DNA from 3 places in the Citrobacter tructae genome. Region 1 is predicted to be linked to each of the others. Evidence: predicted binding sites of a transcription regulator. Region 1 holds the regulator's gene; each other region holds the start of a gene.
The links. Region 1 encodes CRP, which controls carbon source genes, mostly activating them, when cyclic AMP is high. Its sites were predicted from a motif close to ATGTGANNNNNNTCACAT; they were not measured.
Positions count from the first base shown of each region.

Region 2: the regulator CRP is predicted to act here: its motif matches at 1,232-1,249, upstream of rbsD (D-ribose pyranase).
Region 3: the regulator CRP is predicted to act here: its motif matches at 8,231-8,248, upstream of glpT (glycerol-3-phosphate transporter).

Region 1 is NZ_CP038469.1:3,797,824-3,808,490, reverse strand. Features, by position in the region: gene E4Z61_RS18830 (NUDIX hydrolase) at 56-775, shown strand; partial or broken gene E4Z61_RS18825 (hydrolase) at 811-1,873, shown strand; gene E4Z61_RS18820 (YheU family protein) at 1,876-2,094, shown strand; gene E4Z61_RS18815 (phosphoribulokinase) at 2,148-3,017, shown strand; gene E4Z61_RS18810 (OsmC family protein) at 3,063-3,467, opposite strand; gene crp (cAMP-activated global transcriptional regulator CRP) at 3,777-4,409, shown strand; gene E4Z61_RS18800 (YccS/YhfK family putative transporter) at 4,461-6,548, shown strand; gene argD (bifunctional acetylornithine/succinyldiaminopimelate transaminase) at 6,601-7,818, opposite strand; gene pabA (aminodeoxychorismate synthase component 2) at 7,904-8,467, opposite strand; gene E4Z61_RS18785 (putative adenosine monophosphate-protein transferase Fic) at 8,499-9,101, opposite strand; gene E4Z61_RS18780 (YhfG family protein) at 9,091-9,258, opposite strand; gene ppiA (peptidylprolyl isomerase A) at 9,366-9,938, opposite strand; gene tsgA (MFS transporter TsgA) at 10,286-10,667, shown strand, end outside.
Region 2 is NZ_CP038469.1:3,387,193-3,397,859, forward strand. Features, by position in the region: gene rbsA (ribose ABC transporter ATP-binding protein RbsA) at 1-721, opposite strand, end outside; gene rbsD (D-ribose pyranase) at 729-1,148, opposite strand; gene kup (low affinity potassium transporter Kup) at 1,341-3,209, opposite strand; gene ravA (ATPase RavA) at 3,539-5,035, shown strand; gene viaA (ATPase RavA stimulator ViaA) at 5,029-6,480, shown strand; gene asnA (aspartate--ammonia ligase) at 6,484-7,476, opposite strand; gene asnC (transcriptional regulator AsnC) at 7,628-8,086, shown strand; gene mioC (FMN-binding protein MioC) at 8,174-8,623, shown strand; gene mnmG (tRNA uridine-5-carboxymethylaminomethyl(34) synthesis enzyme MnmG) at 8,996-10,667, shown strand, end outside.
Region 3 is NZ_CP038469.1:189,953-200,619, reverse strand. Features, by position in the region: gene gyrA (DNA topoisomerase (ATP-hydrolyzing) subunit A) at 1-637, opposite strand, end outside; gene ubiG (bifunctional 2-polyprenyl-6-hydroxyphenol methylase/3-demethylubiquinol 3-O-methyltransferase UbiG) at 796-1,524, shown strand; gene nrdA (class 1a ribonucleoside-diphosphate reductase subunit alpha) at 1,873-4,158, shown strand; gene nrdB (class Ia ribonucleoside-diphosphate reductase subunit beta) at 4,221-5,351, shown strand; gene yfaE (ferredoxin-like diferric-tyrosyl radical cofactor maintenance protein YfaE) at 5,351-5,605, shown strand; gene glpQ (glycerophosphodiester phosphodiesterase) at 5,687-6,757, opposite strand; gene glpT (glycerol-3-phosphate transporter) at 6,761-8,119, opposite strand; gene glpA (anaerobic glycerol-3-phosphate dehydrogenase subunit A) at 8,392-10,020, shown strand; gene glpB (glycerol-3-phosphate dehydrogenase subunit GlpB) at 10,010-10,667, shown strand, end outside.

The DNA of each region.
Region 1 (10,667 bases):
CCCCCGGTGCCGGGCTGGTACACTTGGCGGCGTTACATATCATCGTGAGTACCTTATGACCACCGAAGCCGACTACCTGAATCAGTATGATGCCCGCCGCTTTCCCTCTCCGCTGGTGACGGTAGATAGCGTGTTATTTACCCTGCATCAACAGGCTCTCTGCGTGTTGCTAGTCGAACGGGCAAACCAGCCGCAAAAAGGACGTTGGGGATTACCCGGCGGCTTTATCGATATGACACACGATGATTCCACGCGCGCCACAGCGCTACGAAAACTCACTGAAAAAACTGGTGTTTCACCTTCGTGGCTGGAACAGTTGGACACATTTTCCGGACCAGATCGTGACCCGCGCGGCTGGAGTCTGACGGTCACCTGGTTTGCGCTTATCGCTTGGGTGGACTGCGAGCCGCATATCGCCAGCGTCAGCGATGCCCGCTGGGTCCCCGTTGATAAGCTTGCCGACTATCCGCTGGCCTTCGATCACCAAAACATCATTGAAGCCGCCCTGCACCGCTTGCGGCAAAAAACGATGTATTCTTTACTACCCGTTTACTGTTTACCGGATACCTTTACCCATGGTCAGCTACAGGAAGCTACTGAAGTTATCCTCGGCCAGTCGATTCAGCGCAAAAGCCTGATCCGCCGCTTTGAAGCATCAGGTATGTTTGAAGATACCGGTGAAAGTATGGCGACAGGCACGCGAAAAGCCCGCCTGTGGCGACGTAAACCGGGCGTGGAAATTCATCTTTTCTCACGTAACCTGCTGGCCGAATAAGCACAAAATCACATATTGGCTAACCCGCAGGCTCCATGCGCGGTATAGTTGCTCTTTCCGATTATTAATTGCTCTGGTGTTATGGTTGAAATCACTCCTACAGAAGTAACCCTACCCGCCGATGATTCACGAGAATTCCGCCCGATGCGCGGGATCGGTAATCGACATCTGCAAACCATGCTGCCGCGTTTAATTCGCCGTAAGGTGAAGTTCGACGCCCACTGGCAGCGATTGGAATTACCCGACGGTGACTTTGTCGATCTGGCATGGAGTGAAGATCCGCAGCAGGCGAAGCACAAACCGCGTCTGGTCGTTTTTCACGGTCTGGAAGGTAGCCTGAACAGCCCGTACGCCCACGGACTGATTGAGGCGGCGCAAAAGCGCGGCTGGTTAGGCGTGGTGATGCATTTTCGCGGCTGCAGCGGTGAACCGAATCGCCTGAACCGCATTTATCACTCCGGCGAGACCGAAGACGGCACCTGGTTTTTACACTGGCTGGAATGTGAATTCGGCCGCGTGCCGACCGCAGCGGTCGGCTATTCGCTCGGCGGCAACATGCTGGCCTGCCTGCTGGCAAAAGAAGGCAACGACATTCCAATTGATGCCGCAGTTATTGTCTCTGCGCCTTTCGTACTGGAAGCCTGTAGTTATCATATGGAGAAAGGTTTCTCCCGTGTCTATCAGCGCTACCTGCTCAATCTGTTGAAAGCCAATGCCTCGCGTAAGCTTGAGGCGTATCCGGGTTCGCTGCCGGTAAGCCTGGCCCAGTTGAAATCCCTGCGCCGCATTCGCGATTTTGACGATCTGATTACTGCAAAAATTCACGGTTTCGCCGACGCGATAGACTATTATCGTCAGTGTAGCGCTATGCCGTTGCTCAATCGGATCGCCAAACCAACGCTGATTATCCACGCCAAGGACGATCCGTTTATGGACCACCATGTGATCCCCAAACCGGAAAACCTGCCCTCGCAGGTGGAATATCAGTTAACCGAGCACGGTGGTCACGTTGGGTTTATTGGCGGCACGCTGCGCCGCCCCGAGATGTGGCTGGAATCGCGTATCCCCGACTGGCTGACAACGTATCTGGAGGCATAATCATGCAGATCCCCTGGCAGGACTTATCCCCTGAAGCGCTGGACAATCTGATTGAAAGCTTTGTCTTGCGTGAAGGCACCGATTATGGTGAACATGAACGTTCACTCGAACAAAAAGTCGCCGACGTCAGACGCCAGTTACAATCTGGCGAAGCCATCCTGGTATGGTCAGAACTGCATGAAACGGTCAACATTATGCCGCAGAAACAGTTTCGCGAATAATCGGTTGTCGACGGCTGACTATAATAAAAAACCAACCTATTTATGGAGTTGTTATGTCTGCCAAACATCCGGTGATTGCGGTAACAGGATCCAGCGGCGCGGGGACCACCACCACCAGCCTCGCGTTTCGTAAAATTTTCTCGCAGTTAAATCTGCGCGCTGCCGAGGTGGAAGGCGACAGTTTTCACCGCTATACCCGTCCTGAGATGGACATGGCGATCCGCAAAGCGCGTGACGCCGGGCGACACATCAGCTATTTCGGCCCCGAAGCCAACGATTTCAGCCTGCTGGAACACACCTTCATCGAGTACGGTCAGTCGGGCAAAGGCCAGTCACGAAAATATCTGCACACGTATGATGAAGCCGTTCCGTGGAATCAGGTTCCGGGCACATTTACCCCCTGGCAGCCTCTTCCTGAACCGACGGACGTGCTGTTCTATGAAGGCTTGCACGGCGGTGTAGTAACCCCGCAACAAAATGTGGCGCGGCATGTCGATCTATTGGTCGGGGTGGTGCCAATCGTCAACCTGGAGTGGATCCAGAAACTAACCCGCGATACCAGCGAGCGCGGTCACTCCCGCGAAGCGGTAATGGACTCAGTCGTGCGCTCAATGGACGATTACATCAATTACATCACCCCGCAGTTTTCCCGCACGCATATTAACTTCCAGCGCGTACCGACGGTCGACACCTCTAACCCTTTTGCAGCAAAAAGCATTCCGTCATTGGATGAAAGCTTTGTTGTTATCCATTTTCGTAATCTGGAAGGTATCGACTTTCCCTGGCTACTGGCTATGCTGCAGGGCTCATTCATTTCTCACATCAATACATTAGTGGTGCCGGGTGGCAAAATGGGGCTGGCAATGGAGCTGATCATGCTGCCGCTGGTCCAACGGCTGATGGAAGGGAAGAAAATAGAGTAAGCGGTGTTTGTGCCGGATAGCGCTAGGCTCATCCGGCATTAGAAATTACGCCGCAATCACTTCATAGGAATGGGTAATATTCACCGCTTTTTCTAGCATCAACGCCACGGAACAATACTTCTCCGCCGAGAGGTCTACTGCGCGGGACACTGACGCGTCTTTTAGATCGTTACCGGTGACGATGAAATGCAGATTAATATGGGTAAACAGACGCGGCGCTTCTTCACGACGTTCGGAAGTGAGTTTCACTTCGCAGTTGGTCACATCCTGACGACCCTTTTGCAGGATCGACACCACATCAATCGCACTACAGCCACCCGCAGCCATTAGCACCATTTCCATCGGGCTCGGCGCTTTATCACCAGAGTTACCGTCCATCAAGATTTGGTGGCCAGAGGCGGACTCACCGAGGAAGGTTAACCCCTCAACCCACTTTACACGCGCTTGCATATTTCGTAACTCCAATGTTTCAATTTTCCTGACAGATTACGCGTACATAACAATTCTCGCAACGGAAGGCGACCTGCATCATGCTGAAGCGAGACACCAGGAGACACACGGCGAAAGCTATGCTAAAACAGTCAGGATGCTACAGTATTACATAGACGTACTGCATGTATGCAGAGGACATCACATTACAGGCTGCAGTTCACTTTTTAGCAGCCCCTTTCCCAGGTAGCGGGAAACATATTTTTGCAACCCCAGAGGCAGCGTCGTTTTCTGGCTCTGGAGACAGCTTATAACAGAGGATAACCGCGCATGGTGCTTGGCAAACCGCAAACAGACCCGACTCTCGAATGGTTCTTGTCTCATTGCCATATTCATAAGTACCCATCGAAGAGCACGCTGATTCACCAGGGTGAAAAAGCGGAAACGTTGTATTACATCGTTAAAGGCTCAGTGGCAGTGCTGATCAAAGATGAAGAAGGGAAAGAAATGATCCTCTCTTATCTGAATCAGGGCGATTTCATTGGTGAATTAGGCCTGTTTGAAGAAGGCCAGGAACGTAGCGCCTGGGTACGTGCCAAAACCGCATGTGAAGTCGCTGAAATTTCATACAAAAAATTTCGTCAATTAATCCAGGTTAACCCGGATATTCTGATGCGCCTGTCTTCCCAGATGGCTCGTCGTCTGCAGGTAACGTCCGAAAAAGTGGGCAACCTTGCCTTCCTGGATGTCACTGGTCGTATCGCCCAGACCCTGTTGAACCTGGCGAAGCAACCTGACGCTATGACCCACCCGGATGGCATGCAGATCAAAATCACCCGTCAGGAAATTGGCCAGATCGTTGGCTGTTCCCGTGAAACTGTTGGTCGTATCCTGAAGATGCTGGAAGATCAGAACCTGATCTCCGCGCACGGTAAGACGATCGTCGTCTACGGCACGCGTTAACCTCATCGAAATGGCGCGTTACCGGGTAATGCGCCATTCTTGTTTACACCGATGTGGCGAAGACTGATTTATCACCCCGAGATCAACTACGCACTACGACAAACCCTGGTGCTGTGTTTGCCCGTGGCTGTCGGTCTTATCATCGGTCAGCTTCATCTGGGGCTGCTTTTCTCCCTCGTCCCTGCCTGCTGTAACATTGCCGGTCTTGATACCCCGCATAAGCGCTTTTTCAAACGCTTAGTTATTGGCGCGTCGCTGTTTGCCGGGTGCAGCCTGATCATGCAGTTGCTGCTGGCGCAGACCATACCGCTTCCGCTAATCCTCACCGGCCTGACACTGGTTCTCGGCGTAACCGCAGAGCTGGGCCCTCTGCATGCTCGATTACTGCCAGCCTCACTGATCGCGGCGATTTTCACGCTAAGTCTGGCCGGGAATATGCCCATCTGGGAGCCGCTGCTGATCTATGCGCTGGGTACGTTGTGGTACGGCGCGTTCAACTGGTTCTGGTTTTGGCTGTGGCGTGAACAGCCGCTGCGGGAATCGCTCAGCTTGTTGTACCGCGAACTGGCCGATTATTGTGAAGCAAAATATAGCCTGCTAACCCAGCACGTCGATCCCGAAAAAGCGTTACCCCCGCTGCTGGTTCGCCAGCAAAAAGCCGTGGATCTGATCACCCAGTGTTATCAGCAAATGCACATGCTTTCGGCGCATCGCAATAACGAGTACAAACGCCTGCTGCGGTCCTTTCAGGAAGCACTGGATTTGCAGGAACATATTTCCGTTAGCCTGCATCAACCGGAAGAGGTGCAAAAGCTGGTCGAGCGTAGCCACGCGGAGCAGGTGATTCGCTGGAACGCGCGCACCGTCGCCGCCCGCCTGCGCGTGCTGGCAGATGACATTCTGTATCATCGCTTGCCTACGCGTTTTTCCATGGAGAAACAGATTGGCACGCTGGAGAAAATTGCTAACCAGCATCCGGACAACCCGGTCGGGCAGTTTTGCTACTGGCACTTTAGCCGTATTGCCCGCGTGCTACGCACTCAGCGTCCACTGTACGCCCGAGATTTGATGGCCGACAAACAGCGCCGATTGCCGTTGCTCCCTGCCCTGAAAAACTATCTGTCGTTGAAATCCCCGGCGCTGCGTAATGCCGGACGCATCAGCGTCATGTTGAGCATCGCCAGCCTGATGGGCAGCGCCTTACACCTGCCAAAACCTTACTGGATCCTGATGACGGTCCTGTTCGTCACGCAAAACGGCTACGGTGCAACGCGGGTACGTATTTTGCATCGTTCGGTAGGTACGCTCGTCGGGCTGGTGATTGCTGGCGTCACGTTGCACTTTCATATTCCGGAAGGATTTACGCTGGCGGCCATGCTGGTCATCACCCTCGGCAGTTATCTGATCATGCGCAAAAACTACGGCTGGGCCACCGTCGGCTTTACAGTCACGGCGGTATATACCCTGCAGTTGCTGACGCTGAACGGGGAGCAGTTTATCGTGCCGCGCTTTGTCGATACGGTGCTGGGCTGTTTGATTGCCTTTGGCGGCACACTCTGGCTGTGGCCGCAGTGGCAGAGCGGCCTGCTGCGCAAAAACGCCCACGATGCGCTGGAATCCGATCAGGAAGCCATTCGCCTGATCCTCAGCAACGATCCGCAGGCAACACCGCTCGCGTATCAGCGTATGCGGGTCAATCAGGCACATAACACACTGTTTAACTCACTCAACCAAGCGATGCAGGAGCCAGGATTTAATTCGCATTACCTGGCCGATATGAAACTGTGGGTCACGCACAGCCAGTTCATCGTCGAGCATATCAACGCGATGACCACGCTGGCACGAGAACACACAATGTTGACGCCGGATTTGGCGCAGCGGTATCTGGAGTCCTGTGAAATTGCAATTCAGCGCTGTCAGCAGCGGCTGGAATATGACGGGCCGGGAAGCTCCGGCGATGTGAATATTCTCGAATCACCGGAGATGCTATCCCACGGTCCGTTAAGCACTCTGGAACAGCATCTGCAGCGCATTTTGGGTCATCTGAACACTATGCACACCATTTCTTCTGTTGCATGGCGTCAGCGCCCGCACCACGGTATCTGGCTAAGCCGACGATTGCGGGATATGAAGGGCTAACACTGTTTGCCGGATGTCGCCGCTGAACTGTGCTTTTCCGGCAAACAGGCGATCAACCCACCACTTTCGCGACCGCCTGCGCGAAGCGCTGCATCCCTTCATCGATATCCGCTTGCTCTACCACCAGCGACGGCGCAAAACGCATCACGTCCGGGCCGGCATTCAGTACCATCACCCCTTCGTGGGCAGCCGCGTAGAGGAAATCGCGCGCCCGGCCTTTGAACTGCGGCTTCAGCTCCGCGCCAATCAGCAGCCCCATGCCGCGAATATCGCTAAAAATGTCATACTGAGCATCGATTTTCTGTAAATGCGCAACAAATTCCTGACGTTTGGCCTGAATACCTTCCAGCACGTCCGGCGTGTTGATGATGTCAAACGCCGTCTCTGCAACCGCGCAGGCCAGCGGATTACCACCGTAGGTCGAGCCGTGCGAACCAACATGGAACGCAGAAGCAATCTCCTGAGTGGTCAACATGGCACTCACCGGGAAGCCGCCGCCGAGGGCTTTGGCGCTGGTCAGAATGTCCGGCGTCACGCCGTAGTGCATATAGGCAAACAGATTGCCGGTACGCCCCATCCCGCACTGCACTTCATCAAATACTAGCAATGACTGATGTTGATCGCACAACTCCCGCAGGCCCTGTAGGAATTCCGGTGTTGCGGCCATGACGCCACCTTCGCCCTGAATCGGTTCGACGACAACCGCGCAGGTGTGATCGTTCATCACCGCTTTAACCGCATGCAGATCGTTAAACGGCACATGAATAATGTCCGCCGGTTTTGGGCCAAAGCCGTCAGAATATTTCGGCTGTCCGCCGACGGAAACGGTAAACAGCGAACGGCCGTGAAACGCATTGTGGAAGGCGATAATTTTGGTTTTGAACGGACTATGTCGCACGCAGGCATAGTGGCGCGCCAGCTTAAAGGCAGTTTCGTTGGCTTCGGTGCCGGAGTTCATGAACAGCACACGCTCGGCGAAGGTCGCTTCAATGATTTTGCGGCCTAAACGCAGAGCGGGTTCATTGGTGAAAACGTTACTGGTGTGCCACAGGGTTTCGCCCTGGGTTTTCAACGCCTCGACCAGTGCCGGATGGCAATGCCCTAACGCTGTAACTGCAATGCCGCCCGCGAAATCAACATACTCTTTGCCCTGTTGATCCCAGACTCGACTCCCTTTCCCTTTTACCGGAATAAACTCTGCCGGTGCATAAATCGGCAGAATCACTTCATCGAATGTTGCGCGCGTAATTGCAGTTTGTTCAGTTGCCATGTCATTGCCACCCTATTAAGCAGAAATGTTAGTGAAATTATAATCACAAAATATGAATAAAAAATCACTGAATAGCAACCACAAATCATCGATTGAGGAAATTAGCCAGCAGTTGATGCCCCTGCTCACTGAGGATACTTTCCGGGTGAAACTGTACACCTTCCAGATCCCACTCGCGGTGACGAATGCCCATAATTTCCTGAGTCTCGCTCCAGGCCGTTACCTCAAAGCAGGCAGGCAGCGTCTCTGGCGCAACCACCAGAGAGTGGTAGCGTGTCACCGTTAACGGGTTCGCCAGCCCCTGAAAAACGCCCTGCCCGGTATGCGTAATTGGGCTGGTCTTACCGTGCATCACTTTCGCCGCTCGCACCACGCTGGCACCAAATGCTTGCGCCATCGCCTGGTGACCCAAACAGACGCCCAGCATCGGGATTTTTCCCGCATAGTGACGAATAACGTCCAGCGAGATCCCGGCATCATCCGGCGTACAAGGGCCGGGGGAAATAACGATTTTTTGCGGGCTCAGCGCGTCGATTTGCGCCAGCGTCAACTCGTCGTTGCGCCTGACAAGAACCTCAGCGCCCAGTTCGCAGAAATATTGATACAGGTTCCAGGTAAAAGAATCGTAGTTATCGATAAGCAGGATCATTGCGGCTCCGGTACAGAAAAACCGCGCTATTCTACCCAGTTTCTCGGGCTTCGCTTACCACTTTAAGAAATATCGCCCGCAACGCCGACAGGTCGCCCATCGCACCACTCTGATTGGCCTGATTCCACTCTTCGACCGGTATACCATCCCAACTGAGCATATACCCGGCATGGATCGCTAACTGTTCGAAGAAAATACGCTGTGCCAAACCACTACCAATACGAAACGGGTGCAGGACATTAATTTCGCAATAATAATGCGCGAGTCGGTCGATAAACGTATCCTTTGGCTGCCCAAATAGCCAGGACTCGTCTTCCAGATCCTGCATCAGCGCATTGCCCTCTTTCTCGATGTAGGCAAAGTGGCAGAAGCGGGTATCACCCTGATAAATATCAACCTCGCGCAGCTGGCCCGCCCAGTCAAAAATATCCTGATAGAGTTGACGATGGATAGCACACAGGTGTGGCAAACCGCGTTTGTACGGACCCAGCCCAATCGTCGCCGCACGCAGCGCCGTCAATTCGTAGGCAGCCTGCGCCAGACGTTGTGCCTGATGAACCCCCAGACGATTACGCATTACGTTCAGGCCAGGATACAAATAGGGATCGCGCCCATCACCGAATTTATCGCTCATAGTGCCTCCTCAATTCTTCAAGGCGCGCCAGGGCGTCTTCAGCGCTCAACGTAACCCGTGGAATATCCACGCCTTCCAGGCGTCGGCTGGCCTGGAAATTGCCGTTTCGCAGTTGTTCCCAGAGACTGGACTTTTGTTTATCGGTGAGTTTTTTCACGTGACCTCCCTGAATGTGCCGGCACTTGCCACAAGTATAAGCAGCAATTTTGGGTTACGCAGAGAAGGGAGAGAACGCGGGCAGGAACCGCCCGCGCAAAAATACGATTACGGCAGGACTTTCGCAGACAAGATAACAATCGGTTTGGACGGGACGTTCTGGTAAGGACCCACATCGTGCGTCGGAACTTGGGCTATCTTATCCGCGACATCCATCCCTTTCACCACTTTACCAAAGACGGCATAGCCGAAGTCACGCTGACCGTGATCGAGGAAAGCGTTGTCCGCAATGTTAATAAAGAACTGGCTGGTCGCGCTGTCTTTGTCTGCTGTCCGTGCCATGGCAATGGTGCCACGGGTATTGCGCAGTCCGTTATCGGCTTCATTTTTAATTGGCGGGTTAGGCTTCTTCTGCTGCATCTGCTCGGTAAAACCGCCACCCTGCACCATAAAACCCGGGATCACACGGTGAAACGTGGTGTTGTTATAGAAACCATTGTTTACATAATCGACAAAATTTTGTACTGAAACCGGGGCTTTTTGGCTATTCAGCTCCAGCTCAATGTTACCGGCAGAGGTTGTCAGCAGAACACGGGGGTCACCTTTCGCTGCCAGTGCTGCGGGAGAGAGGGCAGAAAGGGCGAGAACAGCTGCAACAGCCGCCAGAGTCGATTTGAGCATGAGAATTCCTTAACAAGAGCAGAAATGAAGCAAGTGAATTGATTCTAAAGAGCCTTCCATGACAAGGCCATCCCTTTACTTAATTTTACGTATCTGAAACAAATGTAACTCGACGTGCTATGTAGCTGCATTATGAATCTTGGTGATCTAGATCACATTAAAAAATGTAACATTCACGGCGCGCATCAATAAACATTTAAATGCATCACTAAAACGCCTAAAATCCGCCCGTTCATCGCGCTGTCAATGCGCTTTACTTCCATATACACAAAAGTGTTCATGATGTCTCACGGCAAAAGCCGGAAGGCAGCGTGAAGAACGCGATGTGTATCTTATACAGGCCAGTCATGACTAACAGCAATCGCATCAAGCTCACATGGATTAGCTTTCTCTCCTACGCCCTGACCGGCGCGTTGGTAATTGTCACCGGGATGGTGATGGGAAACATCGCAGACTATTTCCATTTGCCCGTTTCCAGTATGAGTAACACTTTCACCTTCCTGAATGCCGGTATTCTGATCTCTATTTTTCTGAATGCCTGGCTGATGGAAATTGTCCCGTTGAAAACGCAGCTGCGCTTTGGCTTTATCCTGATGCTGCTGGCAGTCGCCGGACTGATGCTCAGCCATAGTCTGGCGCTGTTCTCTGCCGCCATGTTTGTGCTGGGCGTCGTCAGCGGTATCACCATGTCGATTGGTACTTTCCTGGTCACCCAGATGTATGAAGGTC
Region 2 (10,667 bases), 410 kb from region 1:
TACGTCCCACCATCATTTCAATGAGCGAATCTTCGGTAAGTGAGGCCACTTCACGTTCGGCAATAAACTGCCCATCGCGGAATACCGTCACATCATCGCAAATCTCGAAAATCTCTTTCATACGGTGAGAAATATAGACAATGCCGCGCCCCTGAGATTTCAGCTCACGGATAACAAGGAACAAGGATTCAGTTTCAGTGTCGGTCAGCGCGTCCGTCGGTTCATCCATAATGATGACTCTGGATTCAAAGCTCAGCACTTTGGCAATTTCGACCATCTGCTGATCGCCAATCGACAACTCCCCCACCAGCCTGTCGCTTTTAAAGCGCAGATTGAGTTTGGCGAGCAGCAGATCGGCTTCGGCATACATCTTCTTCCAGTCGATTTTGCCAAAGCGATTCACAAACTCACGACCAAGGAAAATGTTCTCGGCGATTGTAAGTTGTGGGATCAGGTTCAGCTCCTGGTGGATGATGCCGATCCCAGCCTCCTGGGAGGATTTGGGACCGTTAAAGGTGGTCTCTTTCCCCAGCCACAATAACGAACCAGCATCACGGGTGTAGATACCGGTCAGGACTTTCATCATGGTGGATTTGCCCGCGCCATTTTCACCCACCAGCGCCATAACGCGACCTGAGTAGACATTCAACGCGGCGCCAGATAGCGCTTTAACGCCCGGGAACGCTTTATCGATCCCTTTAAGTTGCAGTAATGCGTTCATGATGGCCTCAGAACGTGACGCCAGCACAAAGAATGATATTCGCATACGGAGAACATTCTCCGCTGCGAATTACCGCCTGACTGTCTGCGGTCTGTTTTTTAAATTGTTCATGCGTGGTGTAACGAATTTCTATGGTATTTCCCTGGTGTTGTTGCAGTTGCTCAATGTGGCTGAGCAACGTTTCGTGGAGTTGCGGATTATGTTGTTTGATTTCCGTCGCGAGAATGGCCGTCTCGACCTGCATTTCACGCGTGACCACATCCAGTACCTGCATAAAAGAAGGTACGCCCTGGGTTAATGCCATATCAATACGCGTTGTGGTGTTCGGGATGGGTAAACCCGCATCACACACCACCAGCGTATCGGTATGCCCTAGACGGGAGATCACCGATGAAATTTCAGAGTTGAGTACCGTGCCTTTCTTCATTTTCTTTCCCCACTAGCGAAACGTTTCGCTGAAAATTAGTTTAGTCCGAAGGATGCACATAAAACCACCGCGAGGTTACGAAAATGTGATCGTCATCGAAACGTTTCGCAAGCCGTATCATCAGAAGAAAGGAAAATAGTGAGGGAGAAAACAAAACGCCCCCTTTCGTGAGGAAAGAGGGCGTCGGTAGCGTTAAATCTCGACCTGAGTCCCGAGTTCAATTACTCGGTTAGGCGGGATCTCAAACTGATCAGGCGCACGTAGAGCATTACGCTGCAACAGCAGATATAGCTTGCCACGCAAACGTAAGTACCACGGTCGCTTGCCGACAATCAGCGACTCGTGCGACATAAAGAATGAGGTTTCCATCATCCGACAGCTTAAGCCTTCCAGACCGCAACGATGGAAGACTTCCTCGACGTTCGGTGTTTCGCGCCAGCCGTAACTGGCAACCACGCGCCAGAAGGTCGGCGACAGCTGCTCAATTTGTACCCTACGCACATTATGAACATACGGCGCATCTTCTGTACGCAGCGTCAGCAGAATCACGCGTTCATGCAGCACCTTGTTATGTTTGAGGTTATGCAGAAGCGCAAACGGGATGACATTCATGGCACGGGACATATACACCGCTGTACCCGGTACGCGCACCGGCGGCGATTTCTCCAGAGAAGCAATCATCGCCTCCAGAGAGTTGCCGTGTTCATGCATACGGCGCAGCAGACGAAAGCGTTCGCTTTTCCAGGTAGTCATGATGGTGAACATCACCAGACCCAGTGTCAGCGGCAGCCAACCGCCGGAAATAAGTTTATCGAGGTTCGCGGAGAACAGCGGAATATCGATGCACAGGAAGGCCACCAGAATCAGGAAAACGAAGTATTTATTCCAGTGCCAGTTTTTGCGTGCCACGGTAGTCGACAGAATAGACGTCAGCACCATCGTCCCCGTCACCGCAATACCATACGCGGCGGCCAGGTTACTGGAGTGTTCAAAGCTGACAATCACAATCACCACGGCGATATATAGCATCCAGTTAACGAACGGAATATAGATCTGCCCTGACTCCATCTCTGAGGTATGGATGATGCGCATAGGCGACAGATACCCCAGACGTACCGCCTGACGCGTCAATGAGAATACGCCGGAGATAACCGCCTGCGAGGCGATAACCGTAGCCAACGCGGCAAGGATCAACAGGGGAATCAGCGCCCAATCCGGTGCCAACAGGAAGAACGGGTTTTTGATTGCTTCAGGATGTTTTAATAGCAACGCCCCCTGACCAAAATAGTTCAGCACCAGTGAAGGTAACACCACGGAGAACCACGCCAGGCGAATGGGAAACTTACCAAAGTGGCCCATATCAGCGTACAGCGCTTCAACGCCGGTTATCGACAAAACCACCGCACCCAGCGCAATAAATGACAACGTTTTGTATTCGAGGAAGAAATGCACCGCCCACATTGGGTTTAACGCCTGCAGCACTTCCGGGTTAGCAATAATGCTACGTACGCCCAGCACCGCCAGCACCAGGAACCAAACCAGCATAATGGGAGCAAAAAGCTTACCCACTGTTCCGGTACCATGCTTTTGAATCATAAACAGCAGCGTCAGGACAATAATAGAGAGTGGAACTATCCAGGTATCCAGCTGTGGCGCCACTATCTCCAGACCTTCAATCGCCGACATAACCGAAATGGCAGGTGTAATCACCACCTCACCATAGAAGAAGCTGCCGCCAATCAACCCCATAATGACCAGCATAGAGGTTGTTCGCGCCGAGGTATTGCGCCCGGCCAATGACATTAACGTTAGGATCCCGCCTTCCCCGGCGTTATCCGCGCGCATGACAAACGTAAGGTATTTAATGGAGACAACAAAGATCAGCAGCCAGAAAATCAGCGAGAGAAAACCAAATACGGCATCACGTTCAACGCCAAAACCAAACTGGCCGGACAAACATTCACGAAGCGTATAAAGTGGGCTGGTACCAATATCACCGTAGACAACCCCAATCGCTGCGAGGGTAATCGCAGACAATGATTGTTTATTATCAGTGCTCATAGACTCGTCTTTCGTTTATACACATCATCTTTCACGCCACTCCGTCTGGGCTGCATTCGTTATTCCCCCCATCCCAGGAGAAAACTCCATTGCCGCCTTGGTGTAGATTGATTGATTTGGTGTATATATAAGAAATGTGTGCGTCGTCCCTTGGCCCACAAAAAGGCGCACAGTATGCACGATTAATCACAAAATCGTACCCCTAAATGTGGCCAGATTAATCTGGCTCAAAGAAAACTTAGCGCACCTTCAGTCTATTAATGTACTGGTGCAGAGCATCTATACTCGCAGTTTACGCAGTACATTTGGCGAAAGGACGCCACTTCATTATGGCTCACCCACATTTATTAGCGGAAAGAATTTCCCGTCTGAGCAATGCGCTGGAAAAGGGACTTTATGAACGTAGCCACGCTATTCGTCTTTGCCTGCTGGCGGCTCTTAGCGGTGAGAGTGTGTTCTTACTCGGCCCGCCCGGGATTGCGAAAAGCCTAATTGCGCGTCGGCTGAAGTTTGCATTTAAAAACGCGCGCGCGTTTGAATATCTGATGACGCGCTTCTCTACACCAGAAGAGGTTTTCGGCCCTTTGTCCATTCAGGCCCTGAAAGATGAAGGACGCTATGAGCGCTTAACGGCGGGTTATCTTCCAGAAGCTGAAATCGTCTTTCTGGATGAAATCTGGAAAGCGGGCCCGGCAATCCTCAACACGCTGCTGACCGCCATTAACGAACGCCACTTTCGCAACGGCGCATTTGAGGAAAAAATCCCGATGCGTCTGCTGGTGGCGGCGTCCAACGAGCTGCCTGAAGCAGACAGCAGCCTGGAAGCACTGTATGACCGTATGCTGATTCGCCTGTGGCTGGACAAGGTGCAGGACAAGGCCAACTTCCGCTCTATGCTGTTAAGCCAGCAGGATGAAAGCGACAATCCGGTCCCGGCAACATTACAGGTGACTGATGAAGAGTATTACCAGTGGCAAAAAGATATTGGCGCTATAACACTTCCCGATCGTGTCTTTGAGCTGGTCTATACGCTGCGCCAGCAACTGGATGCGCTACCGAGCGCCCCGTACATCTCTGACCGTCGCTGGAAAAAAGCAATCCGGCTGTTACAGGCCAGCGCCTTCTTCAGCGGACGCGATGCGGTCGCGCCTATCGATCTTATCCTGTTGAAAGATTGCCTGTGGTACGACGCGCAAAGCCTGAACCTGATGCAGCAACAGCTCGAAATATTGATGACCGGACACGCCTGGCAGCAACAGGCAATGCTGACGCGTTTAGGTGCTATTGTTCAGCGCCGCCTCCAGTTACAGCAGCAACAGAGTGATAAAACAGCCTTTACCGTCATTCGTCAGGGTGGGATATTCAGCCGCCGTCCTCATTATGATTTACCAGCGGACGTTAATACGTCGGTTGTGACGTTACTGCTGCAAAAACCCTTAAAGCTTCACGATATGGACGTTATCCATATTGCGTTTGAACGTAGCGCGCTGGAACAGTGGCTGACCAAAGGCGGCGAGATCCGTGGCAAATTAAACGGGATCGGCTTTGCCCAGACGCTGAACATGGAAGTCGACAGCGATCAGCATCTGGTCGTGCGCGACATCAGTTTACAAGGCTCGCGCCTGGCGCTACCGGGTTCATCGAAAGAGAGCATGCCCAGCGAGATAAAAGAGCAGCTTGAAGCGCTCGACAACGAGTGGCACCAACAGCACCGCGAGTTTAGCGAACAGCAAAAATGTCTGTTTATTCATAGCGACTGGTTAGGTCGGATTGAAGCCAGCTTGCAAGACGCCGGTGAGCAGATCCGCCAGGCACAACAATGCTGACGCTTGATACGCTCAATATTATGCTGGCGGTAAGCGAAGAGGGGATGATCGAAGAGATGATCCTCGCTCTGCTGGCTTCCCCACAGCTGGCAGTTTTTTTTGAAAAATTCCCCCGGTTAAAGAAAGCGATAGCCAACGATCTTCCCCGCTGGCGCGAGGCGTTACGCAACCGTCTGAAAGATACCCGCGTACCACCGGAGCTGACGGAGGAAGTGATGTGTTACCAGCAAAGTCAGCTCCTTTCCACCCCGCAGTTAATCGTCCAGCTACCGCAAATATTATCGCTACTGCACCGGCTGCATTCCCCCTACGCCGGACAAGCCCAACAGCTAATTGATAGCAATAGTACATTCACCCCCGCATTGCATACGCTATTTCTACAACGCTGGCGTTTAAGCCTGGTGATTCAAACCACCACGCTGAACCAGCAGTTACTGGAAGAAGAGCGCGAACAGCTGCTCAGTGAAGTCCAGGAGCGGATGACGCTGAGCGGACAGTTGGATCCTGTGCTGGCGGAAAACGACACGGCCGCAGGACGTTTGTGGGATATGAGCGCTGGTCAAATCAAACGCGGCGATTATCAGCTGATTGTGAAGTACGGCGATTTCCTGTCGCAGCAGCCCGAACTCCAAAGGCTGGCCGATCAGTTGGGCCGCTCCCGGGAAGCCAAATCGGTACCGCGTAAAGATGCGCCGATGGAAACGTTTCGTACGCTGGTGCGTGAACCAGCCACCGTCCCGGAGCAGGTTGATGGCATCCAGCAAAGCGACGACATTTTGCGTTTACTCCCCCCGGAACTGGCAACACTTGGTATCACCGAACTGGAATATGAGTTCTATCGGCGGCTGGTGGAAAAACAGCTGCTGACATATCGCCTGCACGGCGAAGCTTGGCGTGAGAAAATCACCGAGCGTCCGGTCGTGCATCAGGATTTTGACGAGCAGCCTCGCGGACCTTTTATTGTCTGCGTGGATACGTCGGGCTCAATGGGGGGATTTAACGAGCAATGTGCAAAAGCCTTTTGTCTGGCACTGATGCGCGTTGCCCTCGCCGATAACCGCCGCTGCTTCATCATGCTATTTTCGACTGAAGTTGTGCGCTACGAACTCTCTGGGCCGCAGGGTATTGAGCAGGCGATCCGCTTTTTGAGTCAGCGCTTTCGCGGCGGTACGGACATTGCCAGCTGTTTTCGCGCCATTATTGAAAGAATGCAGGGACGGGAATGGTTTGATGCCGATGCGGTCGTTATTTCGGATTTTATCGCCCAGAGGTTGCCCGATGAGGTCGTCGGAAAAGTGGGGGAATTACAACGGGTACATCAGCACCGTTTTCATGCGGTCGCCATGTCAGCCCATGGCAAACCCGGCATCATGCGCATTTTCGATCATATCTGGCGCTTTGATACCGGGATGAGAAGCCGCCTGCTCAGACGCTGGCGGCGTTAATGCTTACAGCAGCGAGGCCACGCTTTCACGGACCTGCGCAGGCCATACGCCGCACTGTACCTGACCAATATGCGGTAACTGCAGCAGCAGCATGGTCAAACGTGACTGGCCAATACCGCCGCCAATGGTCTGCGGCATTTCGCCGCGCAGCAGCGCCTGGTGCCATTCCAGACTCAGGCGATCTTCGTCACCGGTCAGGGACAGCTGGTGTTTTAATGCGTCAGCATCCACACGGATCCCCATTGAAGACAACTCAAACGCATCTTCCAGTACCGGGTTCCAGACCAGGATATCTCCGTTTAGACCGGCATAACCCAGCTCGGAAGCTGAACTCCAGTCATCATAATCCGGTGCACGAACGTCATGACGATGACCATCGCTGAGCTTGCCGCCAATCCCTACCAGGAATACTGCCCCCAGGTCTTTCGCGATTGCACGCTCACGACCTTTGGCATCGAGATCCGGGTAGCGAGATAACAGCTCCTGGCTGTGAACAAAATGGATCTGTTCTGGCAGGAACGGTGCCAGACCAAATTCTTTGCTTACCGCCGCTTCGGTCGCTTTAATTCCCGCCCAGATAGCCTCTACCGTGCTTTTCAGAGTGGAGAATTGACGCTCACCGTCGCCCATTACGCGCTCCCAGTCCCACTGGTCTACATAGACCGAGTGAAGCGGAGAGAGGCGGTCTTCATCGGGGCGCAGGGCTTTCATGTGCGTGTACAGCCCTTCGCCTGCGCTGAAGTCGTGTTGTCCCAGCGTTTGACGCTTCCACTTCGCCAGTGAATGCACCACTTCGAACTGGGCATCTGGCAATGCTTTCACTTTCACCTGCACCGCTTTTTCACAACCCGACAAGTTATCCTGCGTACCATCTCCTACACGACTCAGGATCGGTGCCTGGACTTCAATCAGCCCCAGACGCTCTTCCAGTTGGCGAGAAAAATGAGATTTCACGAAGCTAATTTGACGTTGTTTGGCAATGTAAGCGGTTTTCATTATGTTTACTCCTGTGTCCTGTTGCCTATGATTAAGCAACAGAATGCGGTCAATATTCAATAATCAACAAACAAAAAGCCGTATTCGATTTTGATTCGTTAAAATTACACGCTAAAATAGAGTGAATCATCAATCTATATAAGAAAAACCTATGGAAAATTATCAGATCGACAATCTGGACCGCGGCATTCTTGACGCCCTGATGGAAAATGCCCGTACCGCCTATGCAGAACTGGCCAAACAGTTTGGTGTCAGCCCGGGGACGATCCACGTGCGCGTAGAGAAGATGAAGCAGGCCGGGATCATTACCGGCGCGCGCATTGACGTCAGCCCCAAACAGCTGGGCTATGACGTTGGGTGTTTTATCGGCATCATTCTGAAAAGCGCGAAGGACTATCCGTCCGCATTGGCCAGGCTGGAAAGCCTCGATGAAGTGACCGAAGCGTATTACACCACCGGCCATTACAGCATCTTTATTAAGGTCATGTGCCGATCCATCGATGCCTTACAGCAGGTACTTATCAACAAGATCCAAACAATCGATGAAATTCAGTCCACTGAAACCCTGATCGTCCTACAGAACCCGATTATGCGTACTATTCGTCCATGATCGTTTTTTTAATCCCCTATTTTTCCACAGGTAGATCCCAGCTCATTCACAGCGTACAATAGCCCCTCTTTATCAGGATGGGCTCTTATGGCGGACATTACTCTTATCAGCGGCAGCACCCTTGGCGGTGCCGAATACGTTGCAGAACATCTGGCTGAAAAGCTGGAGGATGCAGGTTTTTCAACCGAAACCTTGCACGGCCCGCAAGTAGAAGAACTCTCACCCTCAGGCATTTGGCTGGTGATCAGCTCAACGCACGGAGCGGGAGACATTCCGGACAACCTGCTTCCCTTCTATAAAGATCTTCAGTCTCAGAAAACCGACCTTTCCCAGATTCGTTTCGGTGCAATTGGCATCGGCAGTCGCGAATACGACACCTTCTGTGGCGCGATCGATAAATTACAGGCTGAACTGACCTCTTCTGGTGCAAAACAGATCGGCGAAACGCTCAGGATCAACGTCCTCGAACACGATATTCCGGAAGATCCAGCAGAGGTTTGGCTCGGATCTTGGATTAATTTACTCAAAAATGTGTAAAGATCGTGCGATCGAGTGTGGATAACTCTGGTAGTAAGCTTGGATCAACCGGTAGTTATCCAAAGAACAACCGTTGTTCAGTTTTTGAGTTGTGTATAACCCTTCATTTTGATCCCAGCTTATACGGACCAGGATCACCGATCATTCACAGCTAATGATCCTTCACAACGTGTTGATCTTATTCAGAGGATCGCCCTTATCCACAGAAAGTCGCGATCCTAATAAGAGATCACAATAAAACAGATCTCTAAATAAAAAGATCTTCTTTTTAATACCCAGGATCCAAGGTCTTTCTCGATCGACTAAAGTTGAGTAGAATCCACGGCCCGGGCTTCAATCCATTTTCACACCGCGTTATGCGAGGCAATTACCATGTTTTATCAGGATCCTTTTGACGTCATCATCATTGGCGGGGGTCATGCAGGCACCGAGGCCGCGATGGCCGCGGCGCGAATGGGTCAACAGACCCTGCTGTTGACACACAATATCGACACTCTGGGGCAAATGAGCTGCAACCCGGCAATCGGCGGTATTGGGAAAGGACATCTGGTAAAAGAAGTGGACGCGCTAGGTGGGTTGATGGCCAAAGCGATCGACCACGCAGGTATTCAGTTTAGGATACTAAACGCGAGCAAAGGACCGGCGGTGCGCGCCACCCGTGCTCAGGCAGATCGTGTGCTGTATCGACAGGCCGTACGCACCGCACTGGAGAATCAGCCAAACCTGATGATCTTCCAGCAGGCGGTTGAAGATCTGATTGTGGAAAACGATCGTGTTGTCGGTGCAGTGACCCAAATGGGTCTGAAGTTCCGTGCCAAAGCGGTAGTCTTAACCGTAGGGACTTTCCTCGATGGTAAAATTCATATCGGTCTGGACAACTACAGCGGTGGTCGTGCGGGCGATCCGCCTTCTATTCCACTGTCGCGCCGTCTGCGTGAACTGCCACTGCGCGTCAGCCGCCTGAAAACAGGTACACCGCCACGTATTGATGCGCGCACTATCGATTTCAGCGTACTCGGTCAGCAAAACAGCGATAACCCAATGCCGGTCTTCTCGTTTCTTGGCAATGCCTCGCAACATCCGCGTCAGATGCCGTGCTATATCACGCATACCAACGAGAAAACCCATGACGTGATCCGTAATAATCTCGATCGGAGCCCGATGTATGCAGGCGTGATCGAAGGTATCGGCCCACGCTACTGTCCGTCGATCGAAGACAAAGTGATGCGCTTTGCCGACAGGAACCAACATCAGATCTTCCTCGAGCCGGAAGGACTAACCTCCAACGAGATTTACCCGAACGGCATCTCCACCAGCCTGCCGTTCGATGTGCAGATGCAAATTGTCCGCTCAATGGAGGGGATGGAAAACGCTCGGATCGTTCGTCCTGGCTACGCGATTGAGTATGATTTCTTCGATCCGCGCGACCTGAAACCTACCCTGGAAAGCAAATTTATTCAGGGTCTGTTCTTTGCCGGGCAAATCAACGGTACAACTGGCTATGAAGAAGCCGCCGCGCAAGGTCTGCTGGCGGGTCTTAATGCTGCTCGCCTGTCAGCCGACAAAGAAGGCTGGGCGCCAGCGCGTTCTCAGGCTTACCTTGGTGTGCTGGTAGACGATCTCTGTACGCTGGGCACCAAAGAACCGTACCGTATGTTTACCTCGCGAGCGGAATACCGTTTGATGCTGCGTGAAGACAATGCCGATCTCCGTCTGACCGAAAAGGGACGCGAATTGGGTCTGGTAGACGATGAACGCTGGGCGCGCTTCAATGAAAAACTCGAGCGCATTGAACAAGAACGTCAGCGCCTGAAATCGACCTGGGTGAACCCGTTAGCTGAGACAGCTGCCGAAGTGAACGCTTACCTGGCGACACCACTGTCACGTGAAGCCAGCGGTGAAGATCTGTTGCGTCGCCCGGACGTAACCTACGCACAGCTGACGTCTCTGTCTGCATTTGCGCCAGGTCTTGACGATGCTCAGGCCGCAGAACAGGTTGAGATTCAGGTTAAGTACGAGGGCTATATCGCCCGACAGCAGGAAG
Region 3 (10,667 bases), 1.2 Mb from region 1:
GGATGTGTTCCATCAGCCCTTCAATGCTGATGTCTTCATCGTCAATGTAGGCCAGGCAGCCGTTAATCACTTCCGTCAGGTTGTGCGGCGGAATGTTGGTCGCCATACCTACCGCGATACCGGACGAACCGTTCACCAGCAGGTTAGGAATTTTGGTTGGCATAACATCCGGAATGCGTTCGGTGCCGTCGTAGTTATCGACGAAATCAACCGTTTCTTTTTCCAGGTCAGCCATCAGTTCGTGGGCGATTTTCGACATACGGATTTCCGTATAACGCATCGCTGCGGCGGAGTCGCCATCGACAGAACCAAAGTTACCCTGACCATCCACCAGCATGTAACGCAAGGAGAATGGTTGCGCCATACGAACAATGGTGTCGTAAACGGCGGTATCACCATGAGGGTGGTATTTACCGATTACGTCACCAACGACACGGGCAGATTTTTTATAGGCTTTATTCCAGTCGTTGCCCAATACGTTCATGGCGTAAAGTACGCGACGGTGAACCGGCTTCAGGCCATCTCGGACATCCGGCAGCGCACGGCCAACAATGACCGACATCGCATAATCCAGATAGGAGCTCTTCAGCTCTTCCTCAATGTTGACCGGTGTAATTTCTCTCGCAAGGTCGCTCATCTAACCGCTATCCCTCTACTGTATCCCGGATTCAAAGGTCGCAAATTATAACACATCCGCGCAGATTCAGGTAAATGGATTCCCCCAGAGAGAGGCTTTATTCATCCCGTCAGGCTGATATACTCCCTTGCATTGCTAATTAAGGAGTAGAAGCCCCAATGAATGCCGAAAAACCCCCGGTGACTCACAACGTTGACCATGAAGAAATTGCCAAATTTGAAGCAGTCGCGTCGCGCTGGTGGGATCTTGAGGGTGAATTTAAGCCTCTGCACCGCATTAACCCGCTGCGTCTGGGCTATATCACCGAGCGGTCAGGCGGCCTGTTTGGTAAAAAAGTGCTCGATGTTGGCTGCGGCGGCGGCATTCTGGCTGAAAGCATGGCGCGCGAAGGCGCAACGGTCACCGGCCTGGATATGGGCTTTGAACCGCTACAGGTGGCAAAACTGCATGCGCTGGAAAGCGGAATTCAGGTGGAGTACGTGCAGGAAACCGTGGAGGAACATGCCGAAAAATATGCACACCAGTACGACGTCGTGACCTGCATGGAGATGCTGGAACACGTACCGGACCCGCAGTCGGTGGTCAGAGCCTGCGCCCAACTGGTGAAGCCTGGCGGCGACGTGTTTTTCTCCACGCTCAACCGCAACGGCAAATCATGGCTGATGGCGGTCGTCGGTGCTGAGTACATTCTGCGCATGGTGCCCAAAGGCACGCATGATGTGAAAAAATTCATTAAACCTGCGGAGCTTTTAGGTTGGGTCGATCAAACCGTGCTGAAAGAGCGTCACATGACCGGTTTACATTACAACCCTATCACCAATCATTTTAAGCTGGCGCCAGGTGTTGATGTTAACTACATGTTACACACAACAGCAAAAAACGACTAACACCATAAAATATTCTTATAAAGCTTGCGCTGTATTCTGCAGCGCGCTTTTCCAGTTCGATGAAGAAATCAGCACTCGATCAAATTTTCTATTTTTTTTCTCAATTATTGACATCCTCGCCAGGCCTTATAAGACGCGCACTTAGCGATTATTACCCTTTTGCAACCTCAATTTAACGCCAAAATCAACTCTTGTACTGAAAAGAATCCCTACTAGAATACTCACCATATAGCGTCTATCTTATCAAACAACCCCTACATATAGTATTTATCCACAGACTTAGTCACAACATGGCATTGTGGATAATGTAGGGGATATTTTTTCTTTCACGGACAGGTAAAAAACCACATGAATCAGAGTCTGCTGGTGACAAAGCGTGATGGTAGTACAGAGCGCATCAATCTCGACAAAATCCACCGAGTTCTGGATTGGGCGGCAGAAGGACTGAATAACGTATCGATTTCTCAGGTCGAGCTGCGCTCCCACATTCAGTTTTATGACGGTATCAAGACTTCCGATATCCACGAAACGATTATCAAAGCAGCTGCCGATCTGATCTCCCGCGACGCGCCGGATTATCAATACCTGGCTGCCCGCCTGGCGATTTTCCACCTGCGCAAAAAAGCCTACGGTGAGTTTGAACCGCCAGCACTGTTTGACCATGTGGTGAAAATGGTTGAAATGGGCAAATACGACAATCATCTGCTGGAAGACTACACGGAAGAAGAGTTCAAGCAGATGGACTCGTTCATCGAACACGACCGCGATATGACCTTCTCCTACGCTGCTGTTAAGCAGTTAGAAGGCAAATATCTGGTACAAAACCGCGTCACCGGTGAGATTTATGAAAGCGCGCAGTTCCTCTATATTCTGGTGGCGGCTTGCCTGTTCTCAAATTACCCACGTGCAACCCGTCTGGAATACGTTAAACGTTTCTACGACGCCGTTTCTACGTTTAAAATTTCGCTGCCAACGCCGATCATGTCCGGCGTGCGTACCCCAACCCGTCAGTTCAGCTCCTGCGTCCTGATCGAGTGCGGCGACAGCCTGGATTCCATCAACGCGACCTCCAGCGCCATCGTGAAATACGTTTCCCAGCGCGCCGGTATCGGCATCAACGCTGGCCGTATTCGTGCGCTGGGTAGCCCGATTCGCGGCGGTGAAGCATTCCACACCGGTTGCATCCCGTTCTATAAGCATTTCCAGACGGCGGTGAAATCCTGCTCTCAGGGCGGCGTACGCGGCGGTGCTGCCACGTTGTTCTACCCGATGTGGCATCTGGAAGTTGAAAGCCTGCTGGTACTGAAAAATAACCGTGGCGTTGAAGGCAACCGCGTGCGTCATATGGACTACGGTGTGCAGATCAACAAGCTGATGTACACCCGCCTGCTAAAAGGCGGCGACATCACTCTGTTCAGCCCGTCCGACGTTCCTGGCCTGTACGACGCGTTCTTCGCCGATCAGGACGAATTCGAACGTCTGTATACCCAGTATGAAAACGACGACAGCATTCGTAAACAGCGCGTGAAAGCGGTTGAGCTGTTCTCGCTGATGATGCAGGAACGTGCCTCTACCGGCCGTATCTACATTCAGAACGTCGACCACTGCAACACCCACAGCCCGTTTGATCCGGCTATCGCGCCAGTGCGCCAGTCCAACCTGTGCCTGGAAATTGCTCTACCGACCAAACCGCTGACTGACGTTAACGACGAAAACGGTGAAATTGCGCTGTGTACGCTTTCTGCATTTAACCTGGGTGCTATCGAGAGCCTGGACGAACTGGAAGAGCTGGCTGTACTGGCCGTGCGTGCGCTGGATGCGCTGCTGGATTACCAGGATTATCCGATCCCGGCTGCTAAACGCGGTGCCATGGGCCGCCGTACGCTGGGTATTGGCGTAATCAACTACGCTTACTGGCTGGCGAAAAACGGCAAACGTTACTCTGACGGCAGCGCAAATAACCTGACCCACAAAACCTTTGAGGCCATCCAGTATTACCTGCTGAAAGCCTCGAATGAGCTGGCAAAAGAGCAAGGCGCGTGCCCGTGGTTTAACGAAACCACTTACGCCAAAGGGATTCTGCCGATCGATACCTACAAGAAAGATCTGGACGCGATCGTCAACGAACCGCTGCATCACGACTGGGAAGCCCTGCGTGAATCGATCAAGACTCACGGCCTGCGTAACTCCACGCTGTCTGCCCTGATGCCGTCCGAGACCTCTTCGCAGATCTCCAACGCCACCAACGGCATTGAGCCTCCACGCGGTCACGTGAGCATCAAAGCGTCGAAAGATGGCATCCTGCGTCAGGTGGTACCGGATTATGAACATCTGAAAAATGCCTACGAGCTGCTGTGGGAAATGCCAAATAACGATGGCTACCTGCAACTGGTTGGCGTGATGCAGAAGTTTATCGATCAGTCGATTTCAGCAAATACTAACTACGATCCGTCACGTTTCCCGTCCGGAAAAGTGCCGATGCAGCAGCTGCTGAAAGACCTGCTCACCGCCTACAAATTTGGTGTCAAAACGCTGTATTATCAGAACACCCGTGACGGTGCGGAAGATTCTCAGGACGATCTGGTGCCGTCCATTCAGGACGATGGCTGCGAAAGCGGCGCATGTAAGATTTAATCTTTTGCCGGATGGCGGTATAAACGCCATCCGGCATTACATTCCAGACAGGATCCACATCAATGGCATACACCACTTTTTCACAGACGAAAAATGACCAGCTTCTGGAACCGATGTTCTTCGGCCAGCCGGTGAACGTCGCGCGCTACGATCAGCAAAAATATGACATCTTCGAAAAACTGATCGAAAAGCAACTCTCTTTCTTCTGGCGTCCGGAAGAGGTCGATGTTTCTCGCGATCGTATCGACTTCCAGGCGCTGCCAGAACATGAAAAACACATCTTTATCAGTAACCTGAAATACCAGACTCTGCTGGACTCCATCCAGGGCCGCAGCCCGAACGTGGCACTACTGCCGCTGATCTCGATCCCTGAACTGGAAACTTGGGTGGAAACGTGGGCATTCTCCGAAACCATTCACTCACGCTCTTACACCCACATCATCCGTAACATCGTCAACGATCCTGCAGTGGTGTTTGACGATATCGTCACCAATGAACAGATTCAGAAACGCGCGGAAGGGATCTCCAGCTACTACGATGAGCTGATCGAAATGACCAGCTACTGGCACCTGCTGGGTGAGGGTACGCATACCGTCAACGGTAAAACCGTGACCGTAAACCTGCGCGAACTGAAAAAGAAACTGTATCTGTGTCTGATGAGCGTGAACGCGCTGGAAGCGATTCGCTTCTATGTCAGCTTCGCCTGCTCTTTCGCCTTTGCCGAGCGTGAACTAATGGAAGGCAACGCAAAAATCATTCGTCTGATCGCCCGCGATGAAGCCCTGCACCTGACCGGCACTCAGCATATGCTGAACCTGTTGCGCAGCGGCGTAGACGATCCAGAAATGGCAGAGATTGCCGAAGAGTGTAAACAGGATTGCTACGACCTGTTCGTACAGGCCGCGTTGCAGGAAAAAGAGTGGGCAGACTACCTGTTCCGCGACGGTTCGATGATCGGCCTGAACAAAGACATTCTGTGCCAGTACGTCGAGTACATCACCAATATCCGCATGCAGGCCGTTGGGCTTGATTTGCCGTTCCAGACGCGTTCGAACCCAATCCCGTGGATCAACACCTGGCTGGTGTCCGATAACGTGCAGGTTGCGCCGCAGGAAGTGGAAGTCAGCTCTTATCTGGTCGGGCAGATCGATGCCGAAGTCGATACCGACGATCTGAGTAACTTCCAGCTCTGATGGGCCGCGTGACGTTGCGCATCTCTGGCACACAACTGCTGTGCCAGGATGAACATCCTTCCCTGCTGGCCGCGCTCGAATCGCACAATGTTGAAGTCGAGTATCAATGTCGTGAAGGCTACTGCGGCTCCTGTCGTACCCGTCTGGTGGCGGGTCAGGTTGACTGGATTGCAGAGCCTTTGGCCTTTATTCAGCCGGGTGAAATATTGCCCTGCTGTTGCCGGGCAAAGGGTGATATTGAAATAGAAATGTAGTTTTGTGGGGTGGCGTTGCGCTTACCCGACCTACAAACACCATCGTTCGTAAGCCGGGTAAAGGTAGCCGTTCAGGCAGCGTTAGTGCTTATCTGTTAAAAACAGTACCGCTTTGTCGGGGAAGTCGGTGAACAACCCGTCAACACCCGCCTTGTTATACAAGATGTCATACAGTTGATTCACGTCCGTCGCGTAGTCCGGCAACTGATCGGCCCGCACGGTATAAGGATGCACCGTCATCTTGTTCTGATGCGCCTCCTTCACCATACCGGTCAACATGATATTGCCTTTCTTCGACTTCTCATCCACCAGCATGTGATAGTCCGGGCCGATGCCATCCGCGTACTCAGCAACCTGCTTCATGGCACCCGGTTTAAACATCCAGTCGTAGTTGTAATTCACCCAACTGCCGTCCGGCTTTTTCTCCTGGGTTTCATTCCAGCCGGTATAAGCAATCAGCTGTACCAAGTTGAGATCCATCCCCATTTTGGGTTCCAGCTCATTCTTGATGCGCTTAAGTTCCGCCACATCAAAACTTTGCAGATAGACCTTGTCCTGCTTATCGCTGTAGCCGTACTTTTTCAGCACTTCCAGCGTCTTCGCCGCAATGTCCTTCCCTTCCTGATGATGGAACCACGGCGCTTTGATTTCCGGATAGATGCCAATGTTCTTACCGGTGGAATGATTTAATCCCTGAACAAACTCGATCTCTTCTTCGAAAGTATGCACGCGGAAATCAGATTTCCCCATCGGGAAACGCCCGGGGTACGTCTGCACCTGTTTGCCGTTTTCGATATCAAAACCTTCGGTAAATTTCAGCGATTTGATCTCATCCAGCGTAAAGTCGATGGCGTAATAACGCCCATCTTTACGGGCGCGATCCGGGAAACGCTCAGCGACATCGGTTACCCGATCAAGATAATGGTCATGCAGAACGACCAGATGGTCGTCCTTGGTCATCACCAGATCCTGCTCCAGATAATCCGCGCCCTGTGCATAGGCCATCGCTTTTGCTGGCAGCGTATGCTCAGGTAAATAGCCACTGGCCCCACGGTGTGCAATCACAATCTTGTCTGCGGCGATAGCCGCGCTGCTGACCACCATCCCGGTCAGCATCAACGCTACGCTGAGACTTTTCAATGTGGTTTTCATCTATTAGCCCCCGTTACGCTTCAGTTCCATCTCTGCGTGATGGCGTTTTTCACCAATCATCACAATCACCAGCAGAATAACCGCCAGTACGCTGCCGCCAATCATCACCATAAAACCACCGTCCCAACCGAAGAAGTCAACGGTGTAACCCACAATGGCGCTCGCCGCCACAGAGCCGCCCAGGTAACCAAACAGCCCGGTGAAGCCTGCCGCCGTACCCGCCGCTTTTTTCGGCGCCAGTTCCAGCGCATGCAGACCAATCAGCATTACCGGACCGTAGATCAGGAAGCCGATGATAATCATACATGCCATATCAACATTCGGATTTCCCGCCGGGTTCATCCAGTAAACGACCGTTGCAATAGTCACCAGCGTCATAAAGAACACGCCAGTCGCACCACGGTTACCACGGAAGACTTTATCCGACATCCAGCCACACAACAGGGTGCCAGGGATACCCGCATACTCATACAGGAAGTAGGCCCAGGATGATTTATCCAGTGCGAAATGTTTCACTTCTTTTAGGTAGGTCGGCGACCAGTCGAGGATGCCGTAACGCAGCAAATAGACAAATACGTTGGCAATCGCGATGTACCACAACAGTTTGTTAGGCAGAACGTACTGCATGAAGATCTGCTTCGCAGTCAGCTCTTCTTCTGCTTTTTCGTTGTAATCGTCCGGATAGTCATTCTTATACTCTTCGATAGACGGCAAACCACAGGACTGCGGCGTATCGCGCATCAGAGCAAAAGCAATCAGGGCGACAATAATCGCACCAAATGCCGGCATGTACAGTGCAGCTTTCCAGTCGTTAAACCAAGCCATCCCCAGTAGGAACAGCAGCGGAGGCAGACCGCCACCCACGTTATGCGCGCAGTTCCATACAGAAACAATACTGCCGCGCTCTTTTTGCGACCACCAGTGCACCATGGTACGGCCACACGGTGGCCACCCCATCCCCTGGAACCAGCCGCAGAGGAACAACAACACGAACATCACGGCAATACTCGATGTCGCCCACGGCACAAAGCCCATAAACAACATGACTGCCGCAGCCAGAATCAAGCCCGCAGGCAGGAAAACGCGCGGATTCGAGCGGTCCGAAACGGACCCCATAATAAATTTCGAAAAACCATAAGCAATGGAGATACCAGACAATGCAAAGCCCAGATCGCCACGAGAGAAACCCTGCTCAACCAGGTATGGCATCGCCAGAGTAAAGTTCTTACGTACCAGATAGTACGCCGCATAGCCGAAGAATATCCCCATGAAAATCTGCCAGCGCAATCGACGATAAGTAGGATCGATCTCCGCTGCAGGTAAGCGCGTTTTGTGTAGCGCCGGTTTAAAAATGCTCAACATATTATGTAGCCTCCGTGGCCGTCTTTCATTCGAAGGAAACACTGTAGTACGTCATCGCGACGCTACCGCCCCCAGTGTGGCCGCGATGTTAAGGAAAGATTCAGCGCAATAATGTGAAACACAGCACATATTGTTACAGTTTTATGACAAATGTTCATAAAGGCGCACGGAATCACGTTTCATTTTCGAATAATGAGCGATTATGCGCGAAATCAAACAATCCATGTTTTTTATGTGGCTAAATGATAAAAAACGAACTGTGAGGAAAAACAATGAAAACTCGCGACTCGCAAACAAGTGACGTGATTATCATTGGTGGAGGAGCAACAGGTGCCGGGATCGCACGCGACTGTGCCCTACGCGGATTGCGCGTCATTTTGGTCGAACGCCACGATATCGCCACCGGTGCGACGGGACGTAACCACGGCCTGTTGCACAGCGGTGCACGCTATGCCGTCACTGACGCTGAATCTGCTCGTGAATGTATTAGCGAAAACCAAATTCTGAAACGTATCGCCCGCCACTGCGTTGAATCAACGGACGGTCTGTTTATTACGTTGCCGGAAGATGAGCTCTCCTTCCAGGCCACCTTTATTCGCGCCTGTGAAGACGCGGGGATCCGCGCAGAGGCGATTGACCCCCAACAGGCACGCATTATCGAGCCAGCGGTGAATCCGCAGTTGATTGGTGCGGTAAAAGTACCGGACGGTACCGTGGATCCCTTCCGTTTGACCGCCGCCAACATGCTGGATGCACGTGAGCATGGCGCAGTCATCCTGACGGCCCATGAAGTGACCGGGCTGATTCGTGAAGGCGCAACCGTCTGCGGTGTGAACGTACGCAATCATCTTACCGGTGAGATGCAGTCCCTGCATGCGCCGGTGGTGGTGAACGCCGCCGGGATCTGGGGTCAACGGATTGCGGAATATGCCGATCTGAGCATCCGCATGTTCCCAGCGAAAGGCTCGCTGCTGATCATGGATCATCGCATTAACCAACATGTCATCAACCGCTGTCGTAAGCCGTCTGATGCCGACATTCTGGTGCCTGGCGACACCATCTCGCTGATCGGTACCACCTCACAGCACATTGATTACGACGATATCGACAGCAACCGCGTCACCGCTGAAGAGGTTGATATTCTACTGCGTGAAGGGGAAAAACTGGCCCCGATTATGGCGAAAACGCGCATTTTACGCGCCTACTCCGGCGTGCGTCCGCTGGTGGCCAGCGACGATGATCCAACAGGTCGCAACGTTAGCCGCGGTATCGTACTGTTCGATCACGCCGAACGCGACGGACTGGATGGGTTTATCACTATCACCGGCGGCAAACTGATGACCTACCGCCTGATGGCCGAATGGGCTACCGACGCCGTCTGCCGCAAGCTAGGCAATACCCGACCTTGCACCACTGCGGATGCCGCGCTGCCAGGTTCGCAGGAATCGACTGAGCACACGCTAAAACGTGTGATCTCTTTGCCAGCACCACTCCGTGGCTCAGCGGTCTACCGTCACGGCGATCGCACCCCTGCCTGGCTGAGCGAAGGTCGTCAGCACCGCAGTCTGGTCTGTGAATGCGAGGCGGTCACAGCGGGAGAAGTGCAATACGCTGTGGAAAATTTAACCGTCAACAGCCTGCTGGATTTACGTCGTCGTACCCGCGTCGGGATGGGGACATGCCAGGGCGAGTTGTGTGCCTGCCGTGCCGCAGGTTTGCTGCAACGTTTTAATGTTACCACCGCCGCGCAATCCATCACCCAACTCTCCGAGTTCCTCAACGAACGCTGGAAAGGCGTGCAGCCGATTGCCTGGGGAGATGCGCTGCGCGAAAGCGAATTCACGCGCTGGGTTTATCAGGGATTGTGCGGTCTGGAAAAGGAGCACCAGGATGAAATTTGATACCGTCATTATCGGCGGCGGCCTCGCCGGGCTACTGTGCGGTCTGCAGCTACAAAAAAGCGGGTTGCGCTGCACGATTGTTACCCGCGGCCAAAGCGCACTGCATTTTTCCTCCGGCTCGCTGGATTTACTCAGCACGCTGCCGGATGGGCAGCCGGTGAGCGATATCGAGGCGGGTTTGAACGCGCTGCGCACCCAGGCTCCGTTGCATCCTTATAGTCTCATTGGCACGCAAAGTGTATTGTCTCTGGCGCAGCAGGCACAAACTCTGCTGAAAGAATCTGGCGCCCAATTGCAGGGCGAGGTTCATCATGGGCATCAACGCGTGACGCCACTGGGCACCTTGCGTTCAGCCTGGCTCAGCTCGCCGGAAGTCCCTGTCTGGCCGCTGTCTGCTCAGCATATCTGCGTGGTGGGCATCAGCGGGTTACTGGATTTTCAGGCGCACCTCGCGGCCGCCTCTCTGAGCCAGCATAACCTCAGCGTCGAAACCGCAGAAATCGAGCTACCAGAACTGGATGTCCTGCGCGATAACCCTACTGAGTTTCGCGCGGTTAACATCGCACGCCTGCTGGATAACGAAGATAAATGGCAACTGCTCTATGACGCGCTGCTGCCAATAGCAAAAACCTGCGACATGATCATTA